4 regions of the Allomesorhizobium aridi genome follow, and region 3 is predicted to be linked to each of the others. Evidence: predicted binding sites of a transcription regulator. Region 3 holds the regulator's gene; each other region holds the start of a gene.
The links. The regulator LexA, encoded in region 3, represses DNA repair genes until DNA is damaged. The targets are predictions, from matches to a motif close to TGTTCNNNNTGTGTTCNG.
Positions count from the first base shown of each region.

Region 1: a site for LexA is predicted at 4,971-4,988, ahead of ACG873_RS04940 (PA0069 family radical SAM protein). Genes of this name have one in related genera too.
Region 2: a site for LexA is predicted at 4,180-4,197, ahead of ACG873_RS22170 (helicase-related protein). Genes of this name have one in related genera too.
Region 4: a site for LexA is predicted at 3,816-3,833, ahead of ACG873_RS09780 (single-stranded DNA-binding protein). Genes of this name have one in related genera too.

Region 1 covers NZ_CP171729.1:615,033-622,548, reverse strand. The annotation lists gene ACG873_RS04975 (hypothetical protein) at 1-306, shown strand, start outside; gene moaB (molybdenum cofactor biosynthesis protein B) at 303-848, shown strand; gene ACG873_RS04965 (hypothetical protein) at 898-1,779, shown strand; partial or broken gene ACG873_RS04960 (molybdenum cofactor biosynthesis protein B) at 1,803-1,898, shown strand; gene ACG873_RS04955 (glycosyltransferase) at 2,460-2,966, opposite strand; partial or broken gene ACG873_RS04950 (glycosyltransferase) at 3,349-4,283, shown strand; gene ACG873_RS04945 (VOC family protein) at 4,474-4,914, opposite strand; gene ACG873_RS04940 (PA0069 family radical SAM protein) at 5,064-6,218, shown strand; gene ACG873_RS04935 (ribonuclease HII) at 6,360-7,058, shown strand; gene ACG873_RS04930 (F0F1 ATP synthase subunit B) at 7,109-7,516, opposite strand, start outside.
Region 2 covers NZ_CP171729.1:4,068,475-4,075,990, reverse strand. The annotation lists gene ACG873_RS22175 (RNA-binding S4 domain-containing protein) at 85-474, opposite strand; gene ACG873_RS22170 (helicase-related protein) at 475-4,029, opposite strand; gene aqpZ (aquaporin Z) at 5,029-5,745, shown strand; gene phbB (acetoacetyl-CoA reductase) at 5,868-6,590, opposite strand; gene ACG873_RS22155 (acetyl-CoA C-acetyltransferase) at 6,703-7,516, opposite strand, start outside.
Region 3 covers NZ_CP171729.1:1,861,305-1,868,820, reverse strand. The annotation lists gene ACG873_RS11165 (ComEC/Rec2 family competence protein) at 22-2,796, shown strand; gene lexA (transcriptional repressor LexA) at 3,116-3,835, opposite strand; gene glp (gephyrin-like molybdotransferase Glp) at 3,942-5,147, opposite strand; gene moaC (cyclic pyranopterin monophosphate synthase MoaC) at 5,147-5,635, opposite strand; gene trpC (indole-3-glycerol phosphate synthase TrpC) at 5,638-6,450, opposite strand; gene trpD (anthranilate phosphoribosyltransferase) at 6,455-7,465, opposite strand; gene ACG873_RS11135 (peptidylprolyl isomerase) at 7,471-7,516, opposite strand, start outside.
Region 4 covers NZ_CP171729.1:1,577,893-1,585,408, forward strand. The annotation lists gene uvrA (excinuclease ABC subunit UvrA) at 1-2,702, opposite strand, end outside; gene ACG873_RS09775 (hypothetical protein) at 3,404-3,703, opposite strand; gene ACG873_RS09780 (single-stranded DNA-binding protein) at 3,943-4,446, shown strand; gene ACG873_RS09785 (adenylate/guanylate cyclase domain-containing protein) at 4,538-6,277, opposite strand; gene ACG873_RS09790 (MarC family protein) at 6,348-6,977, opposite strand; gene ACG873_RS09795 (CPBP family intramembrane glutamic endopeptidase) at 7,023-7,516, opposite strand, start outside.

The sequences.
Region 1 (7,516 bases), 1.2 Mb from region 3:
GGGCAATCTGCCACCAAGGGAGAGGGGCAACTTGCATTTAGCGACATTTGCCGCTGGCTCACCTCTACCCGCAACGACCTGCAAGCCCCGGCCGTCTCCATAGCGCCCGCCATCACGCAGGCAATCGACACCCTGACGGCCGCCGGAGCAGGCTTCGCCCGCATGTCAGGCTCCGGAGCCACCTGCTTCGGCCTTTTTCGAAACGACGGGCGAGGCCGACCGCGCAGCCGCGCAAATCCAGGCGCGCCAGCCCGGATGGTGGGTGGTCGCCACCGAAAGCATTGCCTCAAAGGATCCTGCCGATGACGCGGCTTGACGAAACCCGCCCCTTCATCCCGGTCCGCATCGCGGTGCTTACCGTCTCCGACACGCGCACGCTGGCGGACGACAAATCCGGCCAGACGCTCGCCGACCGCATCACCGAGGCCGGCCATGTCCTTGCCGACCGCGCAATCGTCACCGACGACCGGGAAAAGATCCGCGCCACCGTGCTCGCCTGGTCACGGGATGAAAAGATCGACGTGGTCATCACCACCGGCGGCACCGGCTTCACCGGCCGCGACGTGACGCCCGACGCATTGGAGCCGATCTTCGAAAAGCGCATGGACGGCTTTTCGGAGGTCTTTCATCGCATTTCCTACGACAAGATCGGCACCTCGACCGTCCAGAGCCGAGCGACCGGCGGTGTCGTCAACGCCACCTTCGTCTTCGTGCTGCCCGGCTCGCCCGGCGCCTGCAAGGACGCCTGGGACGGCATCCTGAAACCGCAGTTCGACTACCGCCACATGCCCTGCAATTTCGTGGAGATCATGCCGCGGCTGGACGAGCATCTGAGGCGGGAGAAGTAACCCAAATAAGCGTCTTCTTATCCTCTCAGTTTCTTAACTATTGGCGAATATGTTCTATGCCACGCCGCATCGATATGGAGTACGTGCCTTCAACTACACCAAGTTTCTCGCCGGAGCGGTCGTCACCTATTTCCTACTTTACCTGACGTTGCCATTGGTCTTCATTGGCTTGTGGGATGGTAAAGATTTGAGACTGGCCTTTGTAGTCTTGGTGCCGTTTGTGTTTCTGTGTGCAATTCGCTTCGTTGGCATGAACTTCGTTGCAGGCTCGGCAGTTATGGCGCTCATCGCCTCCGTGGGCCAAGAGGCGGCGCGATACTATCTCGTCAAACGGGATATCGCCACATATCAGGCAACCGCGCCAAGCCGCGACATTCTCAAACCGGCCAACCGACCGGAAATCGTTTTACTCGGCGGATACTATTCGCCCTACTGCTCGGATCAATGCAAGAGACTGTTGAGGACGTGGAATATCCCGTTCGCCTTTCTGCCGCCCGATCAAACGGGCGTCGACAAGGACGCCGTTCAGGTCTACAGCTTGGTTCCGGTAGAACGCTGCTACGCCGCACCCTCCTCCACAAACCTGAAGCTTTACAAGCTCGATGGCGCAGAGCTTTGCGTTGCTACGACAAAGCTCGAACATGCCCCCGCGCATGCCGTGCGGATCTCATTGCCCGGCAGCGGATTCGGCGGGTCCAAGCGCTCCCCTTATCCGGCTGCCCTTCAACAAGCGGAAGCTTATGATGTTACCGCTGACGCGGAGCGGCGGATTGCGCACTGGGAATGTGGCTGGATGGACATGAGAGAACTGCCGATATTTCCCTATGGTCTGTTGCGCCTCAACATGCTCATGGCCCCCAAGGTCTATTTTGCGACCGGCTGTGACCACGAAAATTTCCTGCCTGCGGTGCTCAAAGCGGCAATGGAATAGGCTGCGGGCAACGGGTGGCGCTTTGGGACGCCATTATCCGGGACCAGCTCGACTACCGCCACATGCCCTGCAACTTCGTGGAGATCATGCCGAGGCTGGACGAGCATCTGAAGCGGGGGGAGTGTAGATGCTGGCTGGGCGGCTTTCCAAACGGACGCTACCTGCCCTGTCGAAAAAAGTGGATAGAATCCACCTCCATTTCGGCTCGACCAAAGAAATCCGCATTGCGGATCAATGGCATAACAGCCTGCGAGGAGATTCTTCGCACCGGATTTGTTCACACATCCTGCCCCTCCCGCATAATCCCCGGCATCGCCCTTGCGGGAACCGGTTCCGGACCGGGGATCGGTAGGGCGGCGGTGACCTCTCCCCGTGGATTCGGTTCCCACGGGCCTGAGGGCGTCCGACGGGCCGGCATTCCGAGCGAAGCGCCAATGCTTCGTGAACGGAAGGCGGATCATCCGCGCGTCATTGTCCATGGAAAGAACATGGAGCGGGGCGCGTGACCGGTCGACCGTGGCGACAGACACCGGCGGGGCGGCGCGGAAGCTGCGCCACGTATTCAATTTCGGTAGGCAAGGCCATGCGCCCCGCTTCCCGACTACCTCCTCGCCAACGAGGAGTGTTCTTTGACAATGGCCAGACCGGCAACGGGGCGTGGCGATGATGAAGTTTGCTCCTCACGCAGGTGGCGAGATGCGGATTTCCGCCGCCAACCGCTTCGTCGCCAGCCCACGCGCCAAGGCTTCGGCGCTGGCGGCCGATTTGCACAACGCCGCCGCCTGCTTCCTGCTGATCACCAGCCCTTCAGCCAGCGCGCGGCGCGCCGAAAACACCCGCGCCAGGAAAGGTGACCGGTCGGCGCGGGCGCGTGAAAACCGCGCCGGGCCGGTCGTGCGGCTAGCATGCTCCAGCACCTCCTCGGTCCAGCCCTCGACCAGCCGCGCGCCGGGTTCAATGAGAAGCAGCCAATCGCCCTTGGCCTGCCGCACGCCGGCGGCGATGCCGCCCTCGGCCAGATATTGGCAGCCCGCTTGGTCGGCTATCCTGTGGGTGTGGTCGGTCGAGCCGCGGTCGCAGACGATCACCTCGCGCACCACGCCCTCGACGGCGGCGCCGATCAGCGACGCCAGCGTCCGCGCCAGCGCTTCTTCGTTGTTGTGAGTTTCGATCAGCACCGAAAGCATCGTTCCGCGTAACCGAAAGCCGGGCGAAATGCCAGCATCCGCCTTGAGCCGATCGAAGGGCGGCACTTTCTCCGGTGATCCTTCGACAAGCTCAGGACGGGAAGAAGGGCGAAGTTCCTGCGCTGACGCCTTCCTCTCCCCATCCTAAACTTGGATGATCACGGGAGAGGGTAAGGGCGAGGGGCAGTTTTCCAATAAGCCGAACGCGCTCTAATGCCCGTCTCGCGGCAGTTCGCCCGGTAATTGTGCATCGCACAACAAAATGCCCGAACTCGGGCAAGCACCGGAAAACGATTAGGATTTTCATGTCAATCGCTTAGCCGAAGTACGGCCCGACTGGCACGGATGATGCATTTCTTTTGCAATGCAAAAGGAGAGCGTCATGCCGGAAGCCACCAAAATCGACATCTGTATCTGCACGTTTCGCCGGGCCGAGATCGCGCAAACGCTGCGCTCGCTCGCCGGCATGGACATGCCCGCCGGCTGCAAGGTCGGCGTGATCGTCGCCGACAATGACGACCAGCCGACGGCGAAGCCGCTCGTCGCGGCGCTCGCGCGGCAGTTGCCTTTTCCGGTCCGCTACATCCATTGCCCGGCGCGCAATATCTCGATCGCGCGCAACGCCTGCCTCGACGCCAGCAAGGCCGGCTTCGTTGCCTTCATCGACGACGACGAGACGGCTTCCAGCCAGTGGCTCGTCAAACTGGTGGAAACGGCGGAGGCGACCGGCGCCGACGCTGTGCTCGGGCCGGTCAGGGCGCAGTACCGGCCCGAGGCGCCCGAATGGATGCGGCGGGGCGATTTTCACTCCACCTTTCCGGTCTGGGTCGGGGGCGAGATCCGCACGGGTTATACCTGCAACGTTCTTCTGCGGACGGATGCAAGGAGCATTTCGGGGCGGCGCTTCAGCCTGGCGCGCGGCCAGACCGGCGGCGAGGATACGGAGTTCTTCGATCATGTGCACAGGGCCGGCGGCCTCATCGCCTACGCCAGCGAGGCCTGGGCGGATGAACCGGTGCCATCCGCGCGCGCGACGTTTGGCTGGCTCGGCCGCCGCCGTTACCGGGTCGGGCAGACGCACGGACATTGCTGCGCAGCAACGCAGCAGGAAAAGCCCGGGTCAGGCAACTCGGCCTCGCTTCGGCGAAGGCGGCCTTTTGTTTCGCGTCGGCTGCGCTGACGGCAGTCTCGCCGGTTCGCCGCAACCGCAGCGTGCTGAGAGGCATCATGCATGTCGGCGTGCTCTCCGGCCTCATCGGCGTCCGCGAGATCCGCCAGTATGGAGTGCCGGAGCTACGGCGCAGACGCGCCACGTGAGGCTGATATTGGCGCAGTGCCTCGATCAAGCGTTGGCGATTGGCGGAAGCGCCAGCGCAAACTATCTTCCTCAGGAAAGAAAGCGATTTCAGCGTCTTGGCGAGTCGGGCGAAGCTGTCTTTGCGAGCCAAGTGCTAAAAATCTCGGCCGCAGCGACCCACCCTGATCCGCTTCAACGGGAAGGAAGGCTTCAGCCCGGCGGTCCCTTGAGCTCGATGACATTGCCCGATGGATCGTGCACATAGATCGAGAGGCTCTCGCCGCGCGCACCGGCGTGGAACGACTCCTCGATGATCTCGACTCCGTGGGCCGCAAGATGGCTTCGCTGCGCCGCTTCGTCATGCCGGCCGATCGCGATGCAGAAATGGTCCATGTTGCGTCCGCCCGCGACGCTAGGCACCGCCCACGAACCCTCCGGCGCCGAAATGTCGACCAGATTGACCAGCGCGTTCCCGGCTCGCAACTGCGCCATGCCGAATTCCGGCAGGCTTTCCTCGAATGTGCAACCGATGACCTCCTGATAAAATGTGCACGCGGCTTCCATCCCGTCGACCAGCAACAGGATGTGATCGATCCCCTCCAGGGCAAATGGCGGCCTGCCCCGCGGCTTTTCTGGCTCATTTCCCGACATCAACCTGACCCTCGAGCAGGTATGCAAGCCTATCACCGCGACGCAAATCGGCAAAAAGTTCTTGATTTGTTCTCATCGGGCAAATAGGAATAGTTTCATGAGCAGAGCGATCTCGCAGACCGGCGGAAATGCCTTGGGAAAGGGCGAAGATGGAACAGATCGTGCGCGCCGACATCGCGGCCTTCGGAGCCGGACGGGCCGAGATGGCAAATGCGATGATCGAGCAGAGCGGCGTTCGGGTCCGGCCGGACCGTAACCGCGGCCGCGCCGCCGGCATCAACCCGAGCGGCCGTTTCGAGCCCCTCACCCGCCATGTCTTCGACGACGGCTGGGAGTCGCTCGACGAGCTGCCGCCCTTCAAGACCGAGGTTCAGGTCGAGAAGCCGCGCACCATAATCACGCGCAACCAGTCGCCGGACATTTCCTTCGACCGCTCGATCAATCCCTACCGCGGCTGCGAGCATGGCTGCGTCTATTGCTTCGCGCGCCCTACCCACAGCTTCATGGGCATGTCGCCGGGGCTCGACTTCGAATCCAAGCTGTTCGCCAAGCCCGACGCGGCCAAACTGCTCGACAAGGAATTGTCGAAGGAGGGCTACCAGGCCCGCACCATCGCCATCGGCACCAACACCGACCCGTACCAGCCGATCGAGAAGCAGTATCGCATCATGCGCGAGGTGCTGGAGGTGCTGGAGGCGCGCAACCATCCGGTCGGCATCGTCACCAAATCGGCGCTGGTGATGCGCGACATCGACATATTGTCGCGCATGGCCGAAAAAGGTCTCGCCAAGGTGGCGCTGTCGGTAACGACGCTCGACCGCATGCTGGCCCGTACGATGGAGCCGCGCGCGGCGACGCCGACGAGGCGGCTCGAGGCCGTCCGCCAGCTCAGCGACGCCGGCATCCCAACATCCGTCATGGTCGCCCCGATCATCCCCGGCCTGACCGATCCTGAGATAGAGCGCATCCTGGACTCGGCGCGCAACGCCGGAGCGCGCGAAGCGGGCTATGTCATCCTCAGGCTGCCGCTCGAGGTCAGCCCGATCTTCAAGGACTGGCTGCTGCGCCATTATCCCGACCGCTACCGGCACGTCATGTCGCTGGTGCGCTCGATGCGCGACGGCAAGGATTACGATTCGGAATGGGGCAAGCGCATGAAGGGCAGCGGTCCCTATGCCTGGCAGATCGGGCGCCGCTTCGAGATCGCGGCGCGCCGGCTCGGTCTCAACGTCGAGAAGAGGCCGCTGCGAACGGATCTTTTCGTCGCAGCCGAAAAACGCCACGAGCAGCTCATGCTGCTCTGAAGTTGCCGCGCCGCACCTGCGTGCGTTGCGAAAGAATCCGTCCGGCTCTTCCCCGACAGCCCGACGGCGCCTTCCCCGCCCCACCCCAATGGCCGGGAAGGCCTTGCGGAGAATCGGAACCGATGCGAGCATTGCCGCACCATGGCTCAATCGCGTTCCGATTCTCCGCTCCTCTTCGAGATCATCGAGCGGCCCGACTTCTCCTTCGAAAAGAAGGCAAGGAAGGAAGGCCTGTGGCCAGTCGCCGGCCTCGACGAGGCCGGACGGGGACCGCTCGCCGGACCGGTGGTCGCGGCAGCGGTGATCCTCAATCCTGCTAAAATTCCAGACGGGCTGGATGATTCCAAGCGGCTTACGGCGGCCCGGCGCGAGGAACTGTTCGCCGACATCCTGGCGACCGCTCTCGGCGTCTCCATGGCGTCGGTCAGCGCCGACGGCATCGACCGCATTAACATATTGAGGGCCAGCCTGGAGGCCATGCGCCGCGCTCTGATCGGCCTGTCGATACAGCCGCGCCATGCGCTCGCTGACGGCCGAGACATACCGCCCGGCCTGCCATGCAGCTGCCGGGCGCTGATCAAGGGCGACCAGCGTTCGCAGTCAATCGCGGCGGCGTCGATCGTCGCCAAGGTCATGCGCGACCGCATGATGGCCGGCTGCGCGCAGACGCACATCCACTACGGCTTCGAAAGCCACATGGGCTACGCGACGGAGCGCCACCGCGCCGCGATCGACATTCACGGCGCCGTGCCGCGGCTGCACCGCGCCAGCTTCGCGCCGTTCCGCCTCATCGAAGAAGGCCCGGCCGAAATCAACGAAAGCCTGATCGAAGACGCATAAAAATGCCGCCGGGATACGGCGGCTTTTTCAATGAATGGCGGGCTGAAAGCTCAGTTGAGCTTCGACTTCATGTCCCGCAGCGACGTATCGAAGAGCTTTGCGCCGGTGGCCGAATCGACCTTGCGGGCCAAAAGCACGCGTGCAGCCTCTACCGCGATATCGACGGCGCTGGCGCGCACCTCCTGAACCGCGTCGCGTTCGGCCTGGCCGATCTTCTGCTCGGCGAGCGCGGTGCGGCGGGTGACGTAGTCCTCGGATTTCTTCTGCGCTTCCGACACCAGTTGGCTGGCCTCGCGCTTGGCGGCATCCAGTATGTCGGCTGCCTCCTTCTCGGCTTCCTTGCGCTTGCGCTGGTATTCGGCCAGCAATTGCTGGGCTTCTTCGCGCAGGCGGCGGGCTTCGTCGAGTTCGTTGCGGATGCGTTCGGCCCGGTTGTCGAGCGATTTGCCGAGCATGCC
Region 2 (7,516 bases), 2.2 Mb from region 3:
GTTGCAAGGGCGGCCATTCCCCGCAGCGACCTGTAGGCGGAACGCAATTTCACGGCCGTTCGGCTTGATGGTGCGGACGGCGCTTTATTCCTCGCCGTTGCGCAGCCGGTCGGTCTCGCGCCGCTCCTTCTTGGTCGGGCGGCCGCTGCCTGCTTCGCGCAGCGGCGGCAGCGCGTCGGGAGGAGCCTCGCCCTTCGGCGCAGGCGGCGGCGACAAATCCTCGTAGAGCGTCCGCGCCTCCTCGGCGGGACCGCGGCGGCTGCCCTGCTGCAGCACTTTGTAGACCAGTATCCGCCGCTCGAGCGTGATGGTCAGCACGTCGCCTGGCTTAACCGAATCCGACGCCTGGCCGGCCTTGTCGCCATTGATGCGGACCCGCCCTGCGACCGCCAGTTTGGCGGCCAGCGAACGCGACTTGACCACGCGCGCGAAGAACAGCCACTTGTCGATGCGCTGCCGGCCTTCGGCGACCATCTACTTCTTGAGCTGGTCGCGCAACGCAGCGAGCTTGGCGAAGGGCGAATCCGGGTCGACGCGCACCGGGCGCTCCTCGCGCGGTGGCCTTGCCTGGAACGGCTGCTTGCCTTGGAAGCCGCCCTTGTCACCCGGACGGTTGTCGCGGCGATCCGGCCGCTGCTGTCCGTCGGGGCTCGGCTTGCCCTTGAACTTGCCGCGCTCGAAACGCTCCTTGCCGCCATTCTCGCGCGGCGGCCGGGCGTCGCTGCGCGGCGGACGATCGCCGTCTCGCTGCGTCCGCTCGCCCTGCGCCTTGCCGTCGCCTCCGGCGCCGCCGTCGTGCTGGCCGCGGCGCTGGCGGTTGTCCTGCCGGTGATGGCGCGGCCGCTGCTCGAACCGGGCCGGCCGCCACAAAAGGATAGGCTTGGGCTCCTCGGCTTCCTCGCCGTCACCTTTCGGCGCGGGCTTGATGTTTGTCGCTTCGGCAGACTCCGCGACAGAGCTCAAACCCGCACCATCCACGTGTTCCGTATCGACTTCTGCCGCAGGTGCGGCAGCTTCGCCGACGCTCTCCGGTCCGGGCACAGCCGGAGCCAGGTCAGCGGGTAACTCGTCCGCATCAGGCCTCCAGGTCGCAGCTTCGAGCGGCGGCGTGGCGGCTTCCGTAGGAGCCTCGGCTTCGGCAGGCTGGTCCTCCACGACAGGCTCATCCTGCACAACCGGCGCGATTGCCTCGGCGGCGGACGACAATGGCTCGGAAGCGACAGCTTCTCCCTCCGACGCAGTCAGTTCGGGTGCGGGTGGCGAAGAACCGAGCACGTCGTCTCCACGCCCCTCCGTCTGCTCCGCAGACACTTCCCCCGCAAGCGAGGAGGACGCTTCGGCGCTTGCGGCCACTTCATCCGCCCCAGCGGCGGGCATATCACCGTCGGCGGCGATCGGCGCTTCGACTGTCTCGCCGGACTTCTGCTCGGCGGCCGCAGCCTTCTCGGCTTCCGCTGCTGCTTTCTCGGCTTCCTTCGCCGCCTTCTCTGCTTCCCGCTTCGCGGCGGCGGCTTCCGCCGCCTCGCGTGCGGCTTGGTCCAGCGCCTCGAGCCGTGCCTTCACCTCGGGCGCCGGCTTCGGCTCGGCGCGATAGCCGAGGCCTTTCAGGATTTCCTCGATGTCGTCGGCATTGGCGCCGAGGATCGACATCATCGCCGGCGTCACCAGGAAGGCGCTGCCGTCGAACGCGCCATCGGGCCGCGCGCCGGTCCCGGCCTTCCAGGCCAGCGCCGGACGGATCAGGTCGGCAAGCCGCTCCAGAATGTCGACGCGCACGGCGCGGCGTCCCAGCATGCGAAAGCCGGCGAGCTTGTAGAATGCGCGGTCGAAGGTGGGGTCGACGACCACCGAAGTCCTGCCGGCCGCAAGCGCGTGGACGACATCGCCGAAGCCGGGCTTGTCCTTGCCGTCGTTCTTCAGAGCCCAAAGCAGCGTCACAAGGCTGGCCGGGCCGGGCTTGATCAGACTCGGCACGAAGACGTGGTAGGCGCCGAAGCGCACGCCGAGACGGCGCAGCCCCGCGCGTCCTTCCTGGTCGAGCGACTTGATGTCGTCGGCGATCTCGCGCCGGTTTATCAGCCCGAAATGCTCGACAAGCTGGAAGGCGATGCCGCGCGCGATGCCCGAGAGCTGTTCGGCGCCCTTGAGCTCGATCAGCGGCTTCAGCGCCGTGTCGATCTGGTGGTTGACGAAGCGCTCCGCGCGCGCTGCCACCTTGTCGCGGGCCGGGCCGGTGAGCTGTTCGTCGGCAAGCAGGATGACGCGCGGCCTGAGCGCGTCGTCGGTCGCGGCGAGCGTTCCGATCGGAGCGCCGATCCAGCGCAGGATGCCGTCGGAGCCGAGCGCGATGTCGCCGTTGCCGGAAGCGGCAAACCGCTCCGCGCGGCTGTCGAATTCCAGCGCCAGCGCCTTTTGCGCGGCGGCCTTGATCGCCTTGCCGTCTTCGCCGCCGGCGGACTGATCGGCCGTGAAACGGAACCCCTGTAGTTCTCCGACATGGTGGCCTTCGACGAGGACTGTTCCGGCAGGGCTTATTTCGGCTTCAAGCATCGTATTTTCTCTAAGGCGGCGCATGAGGACGGAAGTCCTGCGGTCTACGAAGCGTTTCGTCAACCGCTCATGCAGCGCATCCGACAATCTGTCCTCGATCTCGCGCGTTTTTTGCTGCCAGTGCTGCGGATCTGCAAGCCATCCCGGCCGATTCGAGACGTAGGTCCAGGTGCGGATCTGCGCGATGCGGTGCGACAGGGTGTCGATGTCGCCCTCGACCGTGTCGGCGCGGCGCACCTGTTCGGCCATGTAATTTTCGTCGACATGGCCATGGCGCGCAATGTCGAGGTAGATCGAGGCGACGAGTTCCGAGTGCTGCGCCGGTGCGATCTTGCGATAGTCCGGCAGCGCGCAGACTTCCCACAGTCGCGCCACCCGCTCGCGGCCGGTGGCAAGCGCCTGGATTTCCGGGTCGAGCGAAAGCTGCTCCAGCGCCCGGCTGTCGACCGCCGGCAGGGCGCGCGTCAAGCCTTCGACCGGCGCGGTCGTGTCGATCGAACGTTTGAGGGCATCGATGCTGGAGAAATCGAAATGGGCGGTGCGCCATTGCAGCACCTTGACCGGATCGAAATCGTGGCTCTCGATCTTGTCGACCAGTTCGTCCGGAAACGGATCGACCTGGCCTGTGACGCCGAAAGTGCCGTCGCGCAGATGCCGCCCGGCGCGGCCGGCGATCTGTCCGAGTTCGGCGGCGTTGAGGTTGCGGTACTGGAAGCCGTCGAACTTGCGGTTCTGCGCGAAGGCCACGTGGTCGAGATCGAGATTCAGCCCCATACCGATGGCGTCGGTGGCGACAAGGAAATCGACATCGCCCGACTGGTAGAGCGCGACCTGGGCGTTGCGGGTGCGCGGGCTGAGCGCGCCGAGCACCACGGCGACGCCGCCGCGCTGACGGCGGATCAATTCGCCGATCGCATAAACCTCGTCGGCCGAGAAGGCGACGATGGCCGAGCGGCTCGGCAGCCGCGTCAGCTTCTTCGACCCGGAATAGGCGAGGTGCGAAAGCCGCGGCCGCGTCACCACCGAAACGCCGCGCAGCAGGCGCTGGAGGATGCCCTGCATCGTTGCCGCGCCGAGCAGCAGCGTTTCCTGGCGGCCGCGCAGGTGCAGGATGCGATCGGTGAAGATGTGCCCGCGTTCGAGATCGCCGGCGAGCTGCACCTCGTCGATCGCCACGAAGGCGGCGTCGGTCTCGCGCGGCATGGCCTCGACCGTGCACACCGAATATTTCGCGCCGGCCGGCAGGATTTTCTCCTCGCCGGTTACCAGCGCGACCTTGTTCGCCCCGACCTTTTCGCAGACGCGGCCATAGACCTCGCGCGCCAGCAGCCTGAGCGGCAGGCCGATCACGCCGCTCTCATGCGCCACCATGCGCTCGATCGCCAGATGCGTCTTGCCGGTGTTGGTCGGGCCGAGCACGGCCGTCACGTCTCGTCCCGAAAGGATGAGCGGATCGTTCTTTGGCTGCTGCAGATTCATCGGAACGGGAAGCGGCCTTTCTGGCTCGGCTTGTCGGCTTGGCGTCTCGCAACGCAGGGAAACGGGGGCCGCGGGAGCGACAATCGGCTGATGAGCGACAAATAGGGTTTCAATCCCGGAAACGAAAGCGAAAAGCATCAAAATTAACGTTGGAACGAGTCTGGAACGAATCGGACACGAATCAGTGACTCGCCGCGATTCAGGCTTTGTTCACGGCAACATCTAGCTTGGCCGACCCCTCCGCGCACCAGATCGTGAATCGCCGCCACGCCAAAAGCACGCGCTTCGCCGAAACCGTTAACTTTTGGGTGCGAGGCGCGTCGCTGTGCTGCCCAACGGAAGCCTAAGCATTTGAAATCCCTGTGCGTTTCAGATCCAGGCGCACTCGGCAATGGACGCTCCTCCGCGCCCGCTTAACTACTCGGCCAAACACGGAACGAATCGGCGACGAATCGCTGATTCCGCCGGTTTCCCGCTTTGTTCGCCACAACATCTGGGCCTTGACAGGTTTTTCCGATCCACATCGTGAATCGCAATTGCGGCCGATCGGACCGGATTTTCCGCTTGCGTTAATCTTTGCCCGTCGACGCCTGCCATCGACCGTCGCCTAACGGGTGATGGCGGTGGACGGCGCCGAAATCTTTCCGGTTCCTTGCGTCGGACGCAGCGCCGGACGCAAATTCCGTTAACGCTTCGATCAAAGGCGGAACGAAGCGGCGACGAATCGCTTGTCGAGCAGGTTTCCGGCTTTGTTCATGGCTACATCTTGTGGCGGAGCGGAGAGCGGCGTCCAGAAAACCGGGATCGGCGCCGCCGCCGCCGCACGGCACCTCGCTTGCGTTAACGAAGCTGTGCCGTCAGCGCACAGACGCTCCGTTTCTCCTCATCTGGCCGACAGCCCTCGCGTGACTTGCGGGGAGCATCCTGTTGCATCCTCCGATTGTGTTTTTCGCATTTTTGTGGCCTTCTTCGGCGGTGGTACCAGGAGGGAAAATCACCATGTCCAAGCGTCTTTTCGCAGAGTTCCTCGGCACGTTCTGGCTTGTCTTCGGCGGCTGCGGCAGCGCCGTCCTCGCCGCCGCCTTCCCCGATGTCGGCATCGGGCTGCTGGGCGTATCGTTCGCGTTCGGCCTGACGGTCCTGACGATGGCTTACGCCGTCGGCGGCATTTCGGGCGGCCATTTCAATCCGGCCGTCTCAGTCGGCCTTTTTGTCGGCGGGCGGTTTCCGGCGAAGGACCTGGTTCCCTACATCGCCGCCCAGATCGTCGGCGCGGTCGCGGGCTCGGTGGTCCTCTATCTCATCGCCAGCGGCAAGGCGGATTTCTCGCTGGCGGGCGGCTTCGCTTCCAACGGTTATGGCGAGCACTCGCCCGGCGGCTATTCGATGGGCGCGGCGCTCGTTGCCGAGATCGTGCTGACCTTCATGTTCCTGATGATAATCCTGCGCGTCACCTCGGGCGACGTGCCCGCCGGCTTCGCGCCGATCGCCATCGGCCTGACGCTGACGCTCATCCATCTGATCTCGATACCGGTGACCAACACCTCGGTGAACCCGGCGCGCTCGACCGGACCGGCGTTGCTGGTCGGCGGCTGGGCGATCCAGCAGCTCTGGCTGTTCTGGGTCGCGCCCATCGTCGGCGCCGCCCTTGCCGGGCTTGCCAACAACGCGCTGTTCGAAAAGCGTCCCGGCGCGACCGCCGGCACGCCGGCCTGAACCCACGGCATGTCGGAGAAACGGCGCCCTTGTGGCGCCGTTTTCATTTCCTGCTGATGCAAGATTTCTCGCGAAAGCGCCGGGCACAATCGGCCCGGCGTTTGCGATATCAGCGTCGCCGATCAGGCGAAATATTGCCCGCCATTGGCGGTGATCGTCGAGCCGGTGATGAAACCGGCTTCGTCGGAGGCGAGAAACACGGCGCAGCGCGCGATCTCGTCCGCTTCGCCGAGCCGCCCGACCGGGATCTGCGCGATGATCGATTCCCGCACCTTCTCCGGCACGGCCATCACCATGTCGGTGGCTATATAGCCGGGGCAGATCGCGTTGACGGTGATCCCCGCCCGCGCGCCCTCCTGCGCCAGCGCCTTGGTGAAGCCGAGGTCGCCCGCCTTTGCCGCCGAATAGTTCGCCTGCGCGAACTGGCCCTTCTGGCCGTTGATCGACGAGATGGTGATGACGCGGCCGAATTTGCGTTCGCGCATGCCGTTCCACACCGGATGCGTCATGTTGAAGACGCCGTTCAAATTGGTGCCGATGACCTCGTTCCACTGCTGCGGCGTCATCTTATGAAACGGCGCGTCGCGGGTGATGCCGGCATTGTTGACCAGGACGTCCACCGGCCCGAGATCCTCCTCGACCGCCTTGATGCCGGCGACGCAGGAATCGTAATCGGCCACCGACCACCTGTAGGTGGCTATGCCGGTCTCGTCGGTGAACTTCTTCGCCGCCTCGTCATTGCCGGCATAGTTCGCGGCAACGTTGTAGCCGGCTTTTTTCAACGCGATCGAGATCGCCGCGCCTATGCCGCGCGATCCGCCGGTGACTAGTGCGGTTCTGGTCATTGGTGGTCCTCCTCCATTTATTAGCGAGTAGCGAATAGGGAGTAGCGAATAGGGAAGAATGCCTGATCGCCAGGAGCTAATTCCCTACTCGCTACTCCCTATTCGCTCGTCTTCACATCGCCTCCACGCACATCGCCACGCCCATGCCGCCTCCGATGCACAGCGTGGCGAGGCCCTTCTTGGCGCCGCGGCGCTTCATCTCATGGACCAGCGTGTTGAAGATGCGCGCGCCGGATGCGCCGATCGGGTGGCCGATGGCGATGGCGCCGCCATTGACGTTGACGATTTCGGGATTCCAGCCGAGGTCCTTGTTGACCGCGCAGGCTTGCGCGGCGAACGCCTCGTTGGCCTCGACCAGGTCCAGGTCGGAGATCGACCAGCCGGCCTTTTCCAGCGCGCGGCGCGAGGCCGGAATCGGGCCGGTGCCCATGACCTGCGGATCGACGCCGGCCGTCGCCCAGGAAACGATGCGCACCAGCGGCGTGATCCCGCGCCGCGAGGCTTCGGCCTCCGTCATCAGCACGGTTGCCGCCGCGCCGTCGTTCAGCCCCGACGCGTTGGCCGCGGTCACCGTGCCGTCCTTGTCGAAGGCCGGGCGCAGCTTCTGCATGGCCTCGATCGTTGCGCCGTGGCGGATATACTCGTCCTGGTCGACGATGGTGTCGCCCTTGCGGCCCTTCACCGTCACCGCAACGATCTCGTCCTTGAACTTTCCGGCCTTCTGCGCTGCCTCCGCCTTGTTCTGCGAGGCGAGCGCGAACTCGTCCTGCGCTTCGCGGGTGATCTGGAACTGGCGGGCGACGTTCTCGGCCGTCGTGCCCATATGGTAGCCGTGGAAGGCGTCCCACAGCCCATCCTTGATCATCGTGTCGATCAGCTTGAAATCGCCCATCTTCACGCCGGCGCGCATATGCTGGCAGTGCGGC
Region 3 (7,516 bases):
CCGCTCCTGGAGGGGGCGCGGATGGCCGGCCGGACGGCGGCGAGCGATGTCAGCGAGCGTGCGCTCCTTGCGCCTGCGCAGGATGCCGCGACGCTCGTCCCGTTTCAGTCTCCAGTAGCCCAGCCTCTCACAAGCCGCCGGTATCCGCTCCCGGCGTTACCTGCCGACGCATCTCCAGAACTGCGTTGGCAGGAGCCGCTTGCCACCGCCCGCGCTCTGGTTCCCGCGCTGCGCCGGGACATCACGCTCGAAATCGATCGCGGCGCGGCATTTCTGCTCCTGCCGGTCTTCTTGGCATTCGGCGCCATTGTCTATTTCGCGCTTCCTTTCGAACCAGGTGCAGCGCCTGCGCTTGCCGGCGGGGTGGTCGTCGGCCTGATCCTCGCCCTGCTGCCGTCGCGCGGCGCATTGCACTTGATTTTGGCTGCTGCCTTGGTTTGCCTGCTGGGGTTTCTGGCTGCAAAGGCCGAAACTTGGCGCGCCGGCACGAAAATGCTGGGCGGCGAAATATCGACCATCGTCACCGGCAAGGTCGCGGCGATCGACCATCTGGCCAACGGCCGCACGCGATTGACACTGGACCTTACTGCGACCGCCCGCCCGAAACTGCGCTATGCGCCGGACAGGATCTGCGCCTCGGCCGCAAAGATTCCGGCCGGCCTGACGGTCGGCGCTGAGATCACCGGCCTCGTGCGGCTGATGCCGCCGTCCGGGCCGGTGCGGCCGCAAAGCTATGACTTTTCCTTCGAGAGCTATTTTGACGGTATCGGCGCGAGCGGCTTTTTCCTGCGCGCCCCGCAATTGACGACCGTGGTCGCACCGCAGCCGACACTTGCGGAAGAGAAAATGAGCGAGAACAATGAGCTGGCCGGCGACCCTCACATGCCGCAACCGGATCTGTCGTTGCCGGCGCGAGTCTCGGCCTGGATCCAGAACGGCCGCAACGCCATCGCCGATCGCATACGCAAAAGCATCGGCGGGCCGGAAGGCGAAATCGCCGCGGCCCTGGCTGTAGGCGTCCGCGCCGGCATTCCCGAGGCGGTCAATGAATCGCTGCGCCGCACCGGCCTCTATCACATCATCTCGATATCGGGCCTGCACATGGCGCTGGTCGCCGGCACGATCATGGGCGGCCTGCGCGCCGGCTTCGCGCTGTTTCCAGGCTTTGCTTCGCGGCGGCCGGTCAAGAAATACGCTGCTGTCGCGGCACTTGCGGCAATCGCCGCCTATCTCTTCATCTCCGGCGGCGAAGTTGCGGCTCAGCGCAGCTTCATCATGCTTGCGGTGATGCTGACGGCGCTGCTGTTTGACCGCGCCGCACTGACCATGCGCAACTTGGCGATCTCCGCGATCCTCGTCATTGCCGTCTCCCCGCATGAGGTGATGGGCCCAAGCTTCCAGATGTCGTTCGCCGCGACCGCAGCGCTTGTCGGCGCCTATGCCTGGTGGTCGGATCGCCAGCAGGCGCGAACCGGCGCGCCGCATGCGGCCGGTCGTTCGACGTCCCACCTCGCATTCAGGAAAATACTGGCCATCGCCGCCGGTCTGATGGTCACATCCGTGGTGGCGGGGCTGGCGACGGCCGTCTTCGGCGCCTATCACTTCCAGCGCGTCTCGCCGCTCAGCCTTGCCGCGAACCTGGTGGCCATGCCGATCGTCTCGGTGCTGGTCATGCCGTTCGCGGTGATGGGCGCCGTCGCCATGCCGTTCGGCCTCGACGCGCCGTTCTTCTTTGTCATGGGCAAGGGCCTCTCGGCCATGATTGCGGTCGCCGACTGGTTTTCCGCCCGCTCGCCACTCGACGCCGTCGGACTCGTGCCCGTCCAGGCCGTCCTGCTCACCACCGTCGCATTGATCTTCGCCACGATGACAACAACAACCCGGCTCCGGCTGGCGGCCCTACCGTTCGCCGTACTGGCCGTGGCGGCGCTAGTATTCGCGAAAACGCCGAACGTGTTTGTTTCGGAGGACGGACGTCTGGTCGCACTACGCAATGGTGAGGGAGAGTTGGCCGTCAATCGAGCCCGGCCGAACCAGTTCACGATCGACAGTTGGAAGCGGGCGCTCCGCGCAGAAACCGTTGTCCCGCCCGCGCAGCCCGCCAATTCGCTAAAGCGTCATTCCGATGAGCCTGCAGTGTCCGGGCGCGCCGACACAAATACTGCGGCGGTCGAAACCGTAACGCTCGCCGCCACGGCCGATCGCGATCCCACTGATTCCAGCATGCAGAACGCCGACGGGCTCGCATCATCCGGCGGCTCCGGCACGAATGCTGCGGCGACGGAAACGCCGATGCCCGCAGCGACGGCGAGTGGAAATCCCACTAATCCTATCAAGCGGCATTCCGACGAGCCCGCTTCATCCGGCCCACCTGCCGAGAATGCTGCGGAAATCGCCCCGCAATCGCCCGTCGGACGCGTTCCCGGCGTCCGGTTCGACTGCAGCCCGGCGCTATGCGCGATTCGCCACCCGTCCGGCTACATCGTCGTTCATACGGCTGATAGCTCTGCTGCGCGAAGCGCCTGCAACTATGCGGCCCTGATCGTCATCGATGATGCGACTGCCGAACTGTCCTGCGGAAATCCGGCTGTAGCGATCGTGACCAAACGAGAGTTGGCTAGGCACGGCAGCGCTGCAATCTATTTCGCCGCGCTGGGTTCAAACCCTGAAATCCGCCATGCGGTGGCCGAGCCTTACCGCCCGTGGCACGCGCAACGCCGCTTCTCGCGCGCCGCGCGCGGCATGCCGCCCTACCAGCGAAAGACGAAACCTCCAGCGATGGAGCCGGCCAAATAGCAGGACGCGGCCTTGAAGTTTTTGACCGATCCGACGATCCCGCCTTGGCAGACACCGCCGATGGCAATCGGCGGCAAAGAGCATTGTCATCCCGGCGGACCAAGCGAAGGGAGAAGAGCCGGACCTGAGAAGCGTGGCCGGGTGGGCGCAAGAATGCCGCTCGTGCGAAACCGGCACAAAGAGCAAGGGTTCGGGCCACGCTGACGCCGGCCAATGAGTCCGGAATAGCCTACTGTTCACCCCGGCTTCCGGGATGACACCCACTCAGGTTCCGAAACCTTTACAACTTCGCCAGCGCCGACCACGCCAGCACCAATTTTCAATAGCGCCGGATCAGTCCAACGAGCTTGCCCTGCACCTTGACCCGGTCGGGTCCGAAAATCCGCGTTTCATAGGCCGGGTTTGCGGCTTCGAGCGCAATGGACGCGCCCTTGCGGCGGAAGCGCTTCAGCGTCGCTTCCTCCTCGTCCACCAGCGCAACGATGATCTCGCCGGGATTGGCGGTGCTGGCGTTGCGGATGATCACAGTATCGCCGTCGAAAATGCCGGCCTCGATCATCGAATCGCCCTTCACCTCGAGCGCATAATGCTCGCCGCCCGAAATCATATCCGGCGGCACGGAGATCGAATGCGTCTTGTGCTGGATGGCCTCGATGGGCACGCCGGCGGCGATGCGCCCCATCACCGGGATGGATATCGAGGCGCGGACGTCGTCGTCATTGCCGGCCGCAGGCATCCGCGACGGCTCCGGCATGCGGCGGCCGAGGCTGCCCTCGATGACGCTGGGCGAGAATTTCCGCGCCGCGTTCAGGCCCGGCGCGATCGAATCGGGAAGCCGCAGAACCTCAAGCGCCCGCGCCCGGTTGGGCAGGCGGCGGATGAAGCCGCGCTCCTCAAGCGCCGTGATCAGGCGGTGGATTCCGGACTTCGACGCAAGGTCCAGCGCATCCTTCATTTCGTCGAAGGAAGGAGGGATCCCGGCCTCTTTCAGCCGTTCATGGATGAAGAGCAGCAGTTCATGTTGTTTGCGCGTCAGCATCACCAGCCCCCGAGAATCAAACGGAAAACAAATCCAGAACAAACACTATATGTTCCAGTTGTGTTCCGCAACCTTTTAAATTTTAATGAATCCGTTGACGATTTGTTCAGCGTAGCATCAGCACGTCGCACGGAGCACCGGCATCGGCGGCCGCTGCGAGCGGTTGGCGCACGATCAGCGCGTTGGCGTCGGCGAAAATCCTGAGCATCGAAGAATCCTGCACGCGGAAGGGCGTCGCCACCGGAGCGTCGGGGCCAGCGTCCACCACGGCGCGTATATAGTCCTGGCGCATATCGTTGGCGGGCAGGGCGGTCCCCAGCACGGCCTGGCGCATGTCCGGCTGATAGGGGCGGCCGCCCAGCCGCGCCACCAGCGGCTTCAGGAACAGATGCGAGCAGACCAGGCTCGCCACAGGATTGCCGGGCAAGCCGAGGCAGCGCGTGCCGCCGAGCCGCCCGAACATCAGCGGCTTGCCCGGCCGCATTGCGATCTTCCAGAAGTCGAGCGCCATGCCTTCGCCGGTCAGCACGTCATGGATGAAATCGTGGTCGCCGACGGACGCCCCGCCGAGCGTCACGATCACGTCGGCGTGCGCCTCCATGGCCTCCTGGACGAGCGCCGAAATCGCTTCCCTGCGGTCCGGCGCGATGCCGAGGTCGAGCACCCGCGCGCCCACCGACTGCGCGATCGCGGCGACGCCGAAGGCGTTGGAGGCGATGATCTGGTCCGGCCCCGGCTCGCTGCCCGGCGGCAGCAATTCGTCGCCCGTCGCGATGATCGCCACCAGCGGACGCCTGACCAAGCGAAGCGCGGCGTGATTGGCGGAGGCCGCCAGCGACAGCGCCGCCGCATCGAGCACGCGTCCCGGTTCGAGCAGCCGGTCGCCCTCGGCGAAATCCAGGCCCTTGCGCCTTATGTGCCGGCCGGCCGCGACCGTTTCCGTCACCTCAACGCCGTTCTCGCCGACGCTGCTCGTATTCTCCTGGATGACGATCGTATCTGCGCCTTCCGGCATCGGCGCGCCGGTGAAAATCCGCACCGCCTGTCCAGGCTCGACCTTGCCGTCGAATCGCCGCCCGGCCGGGGCCGCGCCGATGATCTCGAGTTGCACCGGCACCTTTGCGACGTCCGCGGCGCGCACGGCGTAACCGTCCATGGCCGAGGCGTCGAAGGGCGGCTGCGTCCGCAGCGCCATGACCGGTTCGGCGAGCACGCGCCCCGCCGCTTCGGCCAGCGGCACGGTTTCCGCTTCGCCGGGCGCCGCCCCATCGAGCAGCCGCTGAAGGGCTTCTGAGACGGGCAGCAGCGCCATTACGCGCCCGCCCGGTAGTCGCCGGACTTGCCGCCGGTCTTTTCCACCAGCCTTATCCCGGAAATCTCCATGCCCCGGTCGACCGCCTTGGCCATGTCGTAGATGGTCAGGCAGGCGACCGACGCAGCGGTCAGCGCCTCCATTTCCACGCCTGTCTTGCCGGTGACGCGGGCGAGTGCGACGACGCGCAGGCCGGGCAGGGCGGGTTCCGGCTGGATGTCGATGGACACCTTGGTGAGCAGCAGCGGATGGCAGAGCGGGATCAACTCATGCGTCTTCTTGGCCGCCATGATGCCGGCGATGCGGGCCGCGCCCAGCACGTCGCCCTTTTTTGCGTCGCCGGCCATGATCATGCGCAGCGTCTCGGGCAGCATGATGACGAGCCCCTCGGCGATCGCCGTCCGCTCGGTTTCGGCCTTGGCCCCGACATCGACCATATGCGCCTCGCCCTGCGCGCCGAGATGGGTGAGCTTCTTTCCGCCGGCCATGACTATCCCTCGGCGGCGACGATTTCGCCGGTAAGCAACGCGCGTGTCGCCGCCGCCACGTCCGCCTGCCGCATCAGGCTTTCGCCGACCAGGAAGGTGCCGATGCCGCTCCGCGCCAGCCGCTGGCAATCCTCATGAGCGAAGATGCCGCTTTCGCCGACCAGATGCCGGTCGCCCGGCACGAGTTTCGCCAGCCGCTCCGAGGTTTCCAACGACACGTCGAACGTCCGCAGGTTGCGGTTGTTGATGCCAATCAGCCGCGACGAGAGTTTCAGCGCGCGCTCCGTCTCGGCCTCGTCATGCACCTCGACCAGCACGTCCATGCCGAGTTCGAACGCGGTTTCCTCGATCGCGCGGGCATCGTCGTCGTTGACGCTCGCCATGATGATCAGGATCGCATCGGCCCCCCAGGCGCGCGCCTCATGGACCTGATAGGGATCGAACAAAAAGTCCTTGCGCAGCGCCGGCAGTTTGGTCGCATGCCGCGCCGCCGTCAAAAATTCCGGCGCGCCCTGGAAGGAAGGCGCGTCCGTCAGCACGGAAAGACAGGCCGCGCCGCCCTGTTCATAGGCGCGCGCCAGCGCCGGGGGATCGAAGTCGGCGCGGATAAGTCCCTTCGACGGGCTCGCTTTCTTGATCTCGGCGATCAGCGCGAGTTGCCCGGCCTTCCGCTTCGCCTCGAGCGCCGCCAGAAAGCCGCGCGGCGCGTCCGTGTCGCGCGCCGCCTTCTTCAGCTCGGAAAGCGGCATGCGCACCTTGGCGGCGGCGATCTCGTCGCGTTTGTAGGCCTCGATCTTTCGCAAAATGTCGGCCACGTCTTTATCCGTTAGATACCTTGACCAGCGCGTCGAGCACGCCCGCCGCACGGCCATTGTCGATCGCGGTCGCAGCCTGCCTGACGCCGTCCGCCAGCGTTTCCGCCTTGCCGGCCACCACCAGCCCCGCGCCCGCGTTCATCAGCACCGTATCGCGATAGGCGCCGGGCTGGCCGTGCAGCATATCGCGCAGCGCCTTGGCGTTGAAGGCCGCGTCCCCGCCGCGCAGATCTTCGCGGGCGTAGCGCTTCAGGCCGAACTCCTCGGGCGTCAGCACGAAACTGCGCACCTCGCCGCCGTTCAGCTCGCAAATCTGCGTCTCGCCGGTCGTGGTGATCTCGTCGAAGCCGTCGCCATGCGCCACCCAGGCCCGCTCCGCGCCCAGCGTCTTCAGCGTCTCGGCCACCGGTCCGACCCATTCGGGGGAGAACACGCCGACCATCTGGCGCTTGACGCCGGCCGGGTTCGAAAGCGGCCCGAGCAGGTTGAAGATCGTGCGGGTGCCGAGCTCGGCCCGGATCGGTCCGACATGGCGCATCGCCGGGTGATGCGCCGGCGCGAACATGAAGCCGACGCCTGCTTGCCGGATGCAGTCGCCGATCTGCTCGGCGGTCAAGTCGATCTTGATGCCGAGCGCGGTCAGGACGTCGGCCGCGCCGGTCTGCGAGGAGAGCCCGCGATTGCCGTGCTTGGCCACTGGCACGCCGCAGCCCGCGATCACGAAGGCCGAGGCCGTCGATATGTTGACGCTGTGCGAGCCGTCGCCGCCCGTCCCGACGATATCTATCGCGCCGGCAGGCGCCTCGACTCGCAGCATCTTTTCGCGCATCGTCGCGACTGCGCCCGAAATCTCGGCGACGCTTTCGCCGCGCACCCTCAGCGCCATCAGGAAGGCGCCGATCTGGCCGGGCGTCGCCTCGCCCGACATGATGATGTCGAACGCGTCCTTCGCCTCCTCGAAGGTGAGGGCGTCGCCCGCGGCGACCTTGGCGATATGCGGCTTCAGCGTGCTCATGGCGGTTAGAAGGCCAGCGCCTGGTCAATCGCATTGCGATTGACCTCCACC
Region 4 (7,516 bases), 280 kb from region 3:
TCGACCAGTTCGTGCAGCACTTCGAGAAGTTTCGCCACGTCGTGGAAATGCAAGCCTGTCGTCGGCTCGTCGAGAATGTAGAGCGTCTTGCCGGTCGCCTTGCGCGACAGTTCCTTGGCGAGCTTTATGCGCTGCGCCTCGCCGCCTGACAGCGTGTTGGCCTGCTGGCCGACATGGATGTAGCCGAGGCCGACCTTGGCCAGCGTCTGCAACTTGTCGCGCACCGAAGGTACGGCTGCGAAGAACTCGGCGCCTTCCTCGACCGTCATGTCGAGCACGTCGGCGATCGACTTGCCCTTGAAGGTGACGTCGAGCGTCTCGCGGTTGTAGCGCTTGCCGTGGCAGACGTCGCAGGTGACGAAGACGTCGGGCAGAAAATGCATCTCGATCTTGATCAGGCCGTCGCCCTGGCAGGCCTCGCAACGCCCGCCCTTGACGTTGAAGGAGAAGCGGCCCGGCTGGTAGCCGCGCGCCTTGGATTCGGGAAGACCGGCGAACCAGTCGCGTATCGGCGTGAAGGCGCCGGTATAAGTCGCAGGGTTCGAACGCGGGGTGCGGCCGATCGGCGACTGGTCGATGTCGATGACCTTGTCGAGGAATTCCAGGCCTTCGATGCGGTCGTGATCTGCCGGGTGCTCGCGCGAGCCCATGATGCGACGCGACGCGGCCTTGAACAGCGTCTCGATCAAAAAGGTCGACTTGCCGCCGCCCGAAACGCCGGTGACGGCCGTAAAAGTGCCGAGCGGGATTTCGGCCGTGACGTTCTTCAGATTGTTGCCGCGCGCACCGACGATTTTTATGCGCCTCGTCTTCTTCAGCTCGCGCCGCGTGGGCGGGGTCGGGATTTCGAGCGCGCCGGTCAGGTATTTGCCGGTGATCGAGTTCGGGTTGGCCATCACATCGGCCGGCGTGCCTTCGGCGATGATCTCGCCGCCATGGATGCCGGCGGCGGGCCCGATATCGACGACGTAGTCGGCAGTCAGGATCGCGTCCTCGTCGTGCTCGACGACGATGACGGTGTTGCCAAGGTCACGCAGGTGCTTCAGCGTGTCGAGCAGGCGGGCATTATCGCGTTGATGCAGCCCGATTGAGGGTTCGTCGAGCACGTAGAGCACGCCGGTCAGCCCCGAGCCGATCTGCGAGGCCAAGCGAATACGCTGGCTTTCGCCGCCCGACAGCGAGCCGGAATTGCGCGACATGGTCAGATAGTCGAGGCCGACATCGTTAAGGAAGCGCAGGCGCTCGCGGATTTCCTTGAGCACGCGCACCGCGATCTCATTCTGCTTGGCGTTGAGCGCGGCGGGCAGTTCCGCGAACCAGGAATTTGCCTTGCGGATCGACATCTCGGAGACCTGGCCGATGTGCAGGCCGGCGATCTTCACCGCCAGCGTCTCGGGCTTCAGGCGATAGCCGTTGCAGGCCGGGCAGGGACTGGCCGACATGAAGCGCTCGATCTCCTCGCGCATCCAGGCCGACTCGGTTTCCTTCCAGCGGCGCTCGAGATTAGGGATGACGCCTTCGAAGGTTTTCGTCGTCTTGTAGGAGCGCAGGCCGTCGTCATAGTTGAAAGTGATCTGGCGCTCGCCGGTGCCGTTCAGCACCGCGTCCTTTGCCTCGTCGGTCAGATCTCTGAACTTGTCGCCAAGCTTGAAGCCGTAGACCTTGCCCAGCGCGTCCAGCGTCTGCGAATAATAGGGCGAGGTGGATTTCGCCCACGGGCTGACCGCACCGTCGCGCAACGTCAGATTTTCGTCGGGAACGACCAGGCTGGCGTCTATGGCGCGCTGGCTGCCTAGGCCGTCGCAAGCCGGGCAGGCGCCGAACGGATTGTTGAACGAAAACAGCCGGGGCTCGATCTCGGGGATGGTGAAGCCGGAAACCGGGCAGGCGAATTTTTCCGAGAACATGATCCGCTCATGCGTGTCGTTCTTCGACTTGTTGGCCGAGTCCTCGGAAGTCTCGCTGGCCGGCAGCGGCTTGTCGGCGAATTCGGCAACGCATAGCCCTTCGGCCAGCTTAAGCGCGGTCTCGACGGAATCGGCGAGCCGCGAGGCGAGGTCGCCGCGCACCACGATGCGATCGACCACCACGTCGATGTCGTGCTTGTATTTCTTGTCAAGCGTCGGCGCGTCGGCGATCTCGTAGAACTGGCCGTCGATCTTGACGCGCTGAAAACCCTTCTTCTGCAGTTCGGCGAGTTCCTTGCGATACTCGCCTTTGCGGCCGCGCACGATCGGCGCCATGATATAAAGCCGCGTGCCTTCCTCGATTGCCAGGACGCGGTCGACGATCTGGCTGACCGTCTGGCTCTCGATCGGCAGGCCGGTGGCCGGCGAATAGGGAACGCCCACGCGCGCGAAAAGCAGGCGCATGTAGTCGTATATTTCGGTTACGGTGCCGACGGTCGAGCGCGGATTGCGCGACGTGGTCTTCTGCTCGATCGAGATGGCCGGCGACAGGCCGTCGATCTGGTCGACGTCCGGCTTCTGCATCATTTCGAGGAACTGGCGCGCATAAGCCGAGAGGCTCTCGACATAGCGGCGCTGGCCCTCGGCGTAGATGGTGTCGAAGGCGAGCGAAGACTTGCCCGAGCCCGACAGGCCGGTCATCACGATCAGCGAGTCGCGCGGCAGGTCGAGATCGATATTCTTCAAATTGTGTTCGCGCGCGCCGCGAATGGAAAGATATTTGTGATCGGCCATGCCGGTCCGCCGCCTCAATCAAATGTTTCGGAGTGGCTGGTTGTCCGGCCATCCCGTCATGTAGGTATTCTTGCCGCTCAGTCGAGGGCAGCCAACTCCCTCGTGTCAGGAGGGTTTAGCCGCCTTTGCAGGGGCGGGGCAAGCGAAAAGAACAAACGGGAAACAGGCTCCTGACAAAGTCGCAGCGGAGGCATGCCGGACCCTGCGATCACATTTTTCGTAACCGGCTACTGGGTGGTTGACGCAACGGAATGAGCGGTGCACGATACGTCCGTCAGCTGGAGCCGAGCGTCTCACAGGATGTTCTTCGCTGGCATTCGGCCCGTCTGCGAGACGCCGCAGACAAGCGGATAAGTGCGCCGGCAGGCACAGGATCAACGGACACAGGAGTGAGGCATGACTCCACCGGACAGTTCCGAAAGGCTCCACTAAGGTGTGGAGCCGCAGCAGGCAAAAGTGCCTGAGTTCGCTCGGCAGACTTTGACCCGCTGATCCCTTTACAATCAGAGACTACGAGTCGGATCGTCGGCTGAATGCCGCGTTGCATCCGAATTAAAAACTGGTCGAGGACGACCGGTAAAAGGGCTAAGACCCAAACAAAGCCCTGCGCGCTTCTGGCGAAGCGGCAGGGCTAATTTTTGCCCGCTGGCCGCTGATAAGCGCCCAAACAGGCTGTGCGGCGGGAGCGAACGGTGATGACCTTATCGTCCGGTGCGCGGCACGAACGTCCCGATGTCGATGGTGACGTTGCCGGATATCTTCACGTCCCAGTCGCCCATGCGCACGAAGCCGTTTTCGTCCGTCAGCGGCGCTTCCAGGAGCGGCTCGCCCTGAGGCCTGATGCCGGTCTGGTCGGACGCCTTGCCGTCGACACCGGGGAGGTCAGCCGTCGACGAAGCGCCGTCTCCTGCGCGGAGGGCCGGGGCGGAGACCGAAAGAGCCACGGACACGAGTATGGCGGAGGCGACGGGCTTTTGCAGGTTTCCGATCATGTCGCGCATGATAGCCGCGCGGCCGGAAAATGCCACACCGACAGACCTGCAGCATTCGCGGCGCGAAACAGCCTGGTTTGCTTTGCCCGAGTGGCTCTTGCGCACGGCATTTCTGCATGCTAGGAACAAAAAGCGAACAAACTATTTGTGGACAGCAGGCCCTTTTTGGCTGCGCGCGGCGCATGTCGGGGCAGCGATCGGCTAGAGTGCGGCCTGTTGTTGGTTTCGGATGAGCGCGGAGCGGTGTCATGGCGGGTAGCGTCAATAAAGTCATTCTGGTTGGTAATCTTGGCGCGGACCCGGAAATCCGGCGGCTGAATTCGGGCGATCCGGTCGTCAACATCCGTGTCGCGACGTCGGAAAGCTGGCGCGACAAGAATTCCGGCGAGCGCAAGGAAAAGACCGAGTGGCATAATGTCGTGATCTTCAACGACAATCTGGCCAAGGTCGCCGAGCAGTATCTGAAGAAGGGCATGAAGGTTTATGTCGAGGGTCAGCTGCAGACCCGCAAATGGCAGGACCAGAGTGGTCAGGACCGCTACACGACGGAAATCGTGCTGCAGAAATTCCGCGGCGAATTGCAGATGCTCGACGCGCGCGGCGGCGAGGGCGGCCAGGTCGGCTATGGCGGCGGCCAGGAGCGCAGCGGCGGGTCCGATTTCGGCCAGTCGGGGCCGACCGACGTTTCTCGCGGCGGCGGCAGCCGGGGCGGCGGATCGTCTCGCGACCTCGACGACGAGATTCCTTTCTGAGGATTTTGATGGGCCGGCCGTTCTTCGATGAATGGCGGCCCATCCAATGCAGCCCTCGCCGAATTGACGAGGCGCGGGCGCCCGGGGAAATTCAGTCGGGCAGCCCCGCCTTCCGCAACGCGTCGGCGAGCGCATCCATCAATTGCGGGCGCACAAGGTCCATCCGCACGAAACCGCTGATGGTCCATCCGGGAGCGATCTCCAAAAGCCGCATGGCCGCGATGCGTGCGGCATCGAGACGCCCGAGATTGGCATGGCTGGCCACCAGGCTGGCGTGGAGTACGCTGAAACCGGGATTGGCTTGGATCGCCAGTGTCGAGTAGCCGGCGGCTTCTTCGAACCGACCGGTGAACAGGCAAACCCAGGCCAGCGCCAGATAGGGGTGGTAGTTCAACGGATCGAACGGGCTAAGCCGCAACGCCTTCAGGGCGTCGTCGGTTGATCGTTCATAGCGTTCGCAGAACATGTGCACGAGGGCGCTAAAGCCGAAGGCTAGCGCTGAATTGGGGTTCATTTTCAGCGCTCGGTCGAGCGCGCCGATGGCGTTTTCGTAGTCGTGACTGATATTCGCGTAGACGAATGCTCCGATGCACAGTGCCTGCGGATCGTCGGCGCCGATGCTCAGCGCGAGGCCGGCGTGTCTCAGCGCGGCCGCCCTGTCGTCCGGATGGAAACCGCCGCGGAGAAAGCGCTGCTCGTAACTCCACGCCAAATACCCGTGCGCGACCGCGTAGTTCGGGTCGAGCAGCAAGGTCTCGTTGAGCAGGCGTAGCGCTTCGTCCGTATTGGCCGGCGTGTTTGCGTAGGCGTGCGGCAGAGCCCGAAGATAGAGATCGTAGGCGTCCAGGCTGTCGGGACGCTTACGCCGAGCCCGCTCTATCTCGGCGCGCCGGATCGATGGTTCGATCGCTCCGACGATGCTCTCCGTCAGCCGATCCTGCAGATCGAAAATGTCTTCGATCGCGCCCTCGAACTTGTCGGCCCAGACATGGGTTGCGTCCGTTCCCTCGACGAGCTGGCCGGTGATGCGAAGTCGGTTCGCGGCCTTGCGGACACTTCCTTCCAATACGTAGCGAACCCCCAGTTCCTTCGCGACCTGACGGATGTCCGCCGCTTTTCCCTTGTAGGCGAAGGTCGAATTGCGGGCGATCACGAAAATGCCGGGCATCTTGGACAGGCTGGTGATCAGATCTTCAACCAGCCCGTCGGCGAAGTATTCCTGCTCCGGGTCGCCGCTCATATTGGTGAAGGCCAGCACCGCGACCGAGGGCTTGCTGGGCAGGGCAAGCGGCTTGGCCAGCATCGGCGGGGCCGAACCGCCAATGATGACACGATAGGCGCGCACCGGCTCGGCGATGTTCTTGACCTGCTGCTCACCCATCGATTCGAATGTGAAAGCCAGCTTCTTCTCGACTTCGCGCGCGACCTTGCCGGAGATGCAGATGCCGCCGGGTTCGGCGAGTTGCTCGAGCCGCGCGGCGACATTGACGCCTTCGCCGTAGCAGTCCTCGCCGTCGATGATCACCTCGCCGAGATTGACGCCGATCCGAACCTCTATGCGCTCGTTTTCCGCGACATTGGCGTTGCGCTCCGCCAATCCGCGCTGAAGCGACACGGCGCATTCCACCGCATTCACGACGCTGCCGAATTCGGCGAGCAACCCGTCGCCCATGAGCTTGAAGATGCGGCCGTGGCGCTTTTGGATTTCGGGTTCGAACAGTTCCTTGCGACCGGCTTGCAGGCGGTCAAACGTTCCCGCCTCGTCGCGCTCCATGAGAGCCGAGTAGCCAACGACGTCGGCAGCGAGAATCGCTGCGAGCTTCCGCTCCATGCAAGCCCCCTCAGGGCAGGATCGATCGATCATAGAGCACGGCAGGTAAGTGCGGAAGAGCGACTGCCCGTCAAACCGCCATCAGTTCCCTGATGCCGTCGGCGACGAACTGGACGGCAAGGGCTGCCAGTATCACGCCGAGCAGGCGGGTCAGGATAGAGCGGCCGGTCTGGCCGAGGAACCGGTCGATGCGCTCTGCCAGAATGAAGACCAGATAGGTCAAAAGCAGGCATACGGCGATGATCCCAACCAGCGCCGCCTGGGCGGCAAAACCCTGGAACGAACCCGACAGGAGCACCGTGGCCGAGATCGCACCGGGGCCGGCGATCAGCGGGATCGCCAGCGGGAAGGCGGCGATGTTGTGGATCATGTCCTTGGTGATCGCCACGTCGGAGATCTTCTCCTTGCGGTCCTGGCGTTTTTCAAACACCATCTCGAAGGCGATAAAGAACAGAAGCAGGCCGCCCGCTACGCGGAAGGCAGGCAGGGTGATGCCGAAAACCGACAGGATCAGCGCGCCGGCCAACGCAAACAACGCCATCACCGAAAAGCCGATCACCGAGGCGCGGACCGATACCTGCCGTCGCTCATCGCGGTTCATTCCGCGGGTGACGGCGAGGAAGAGCGGCGCCAGGCCCGGTGGGTCGATGGTCACAAGAAGGGTGACGAAGGCGTTGAAGAAGCTGTCGTAACTCGGCATGAAAGCGGCCCCTTCAAAAAACACCCGATCGGATTGCAGACGGCTTCACTCAGCCGGTGACCCTACTTGGACGACCTCGTCCGAGTTCGGGCGGTCTTGCGTACCCCTTAACTTGAAAGGAGACCGTGGACGAAGGGAAAAAGCCAGCGCGGTCGCTGTCAAGGCTATCGACAAAATCACCAGCAAGGCGGCTTCGATGGGTGTCCAGGTTGGGTCCTGCATCGGCAGGCCGACAAACAAGGCTGCCGACCGGTAATCGCTGTCCGCACCAAACAACAACAATGCAACTATGTTGTTTGCACAATGCGCGCCGAAGGCCGCTCCCAGGTTGCCAGTCGCGTAGACCAGGATCGTCATGGCGACGGAAAAAACAAGGGTGCTGGCCAGATAGGCGGCATTCATCCAGGGCAGGGCGTCGGAATCCCAGTGCAGCAATGTGAAAACGGTGGCGGGCAAAGCCGCCCAGACGAACCAATGAGGAAACCGGTGCGCAAGCGACTGCTGGAGATAGCCTCGAAACACGAGCTCCTCCGCTGAGC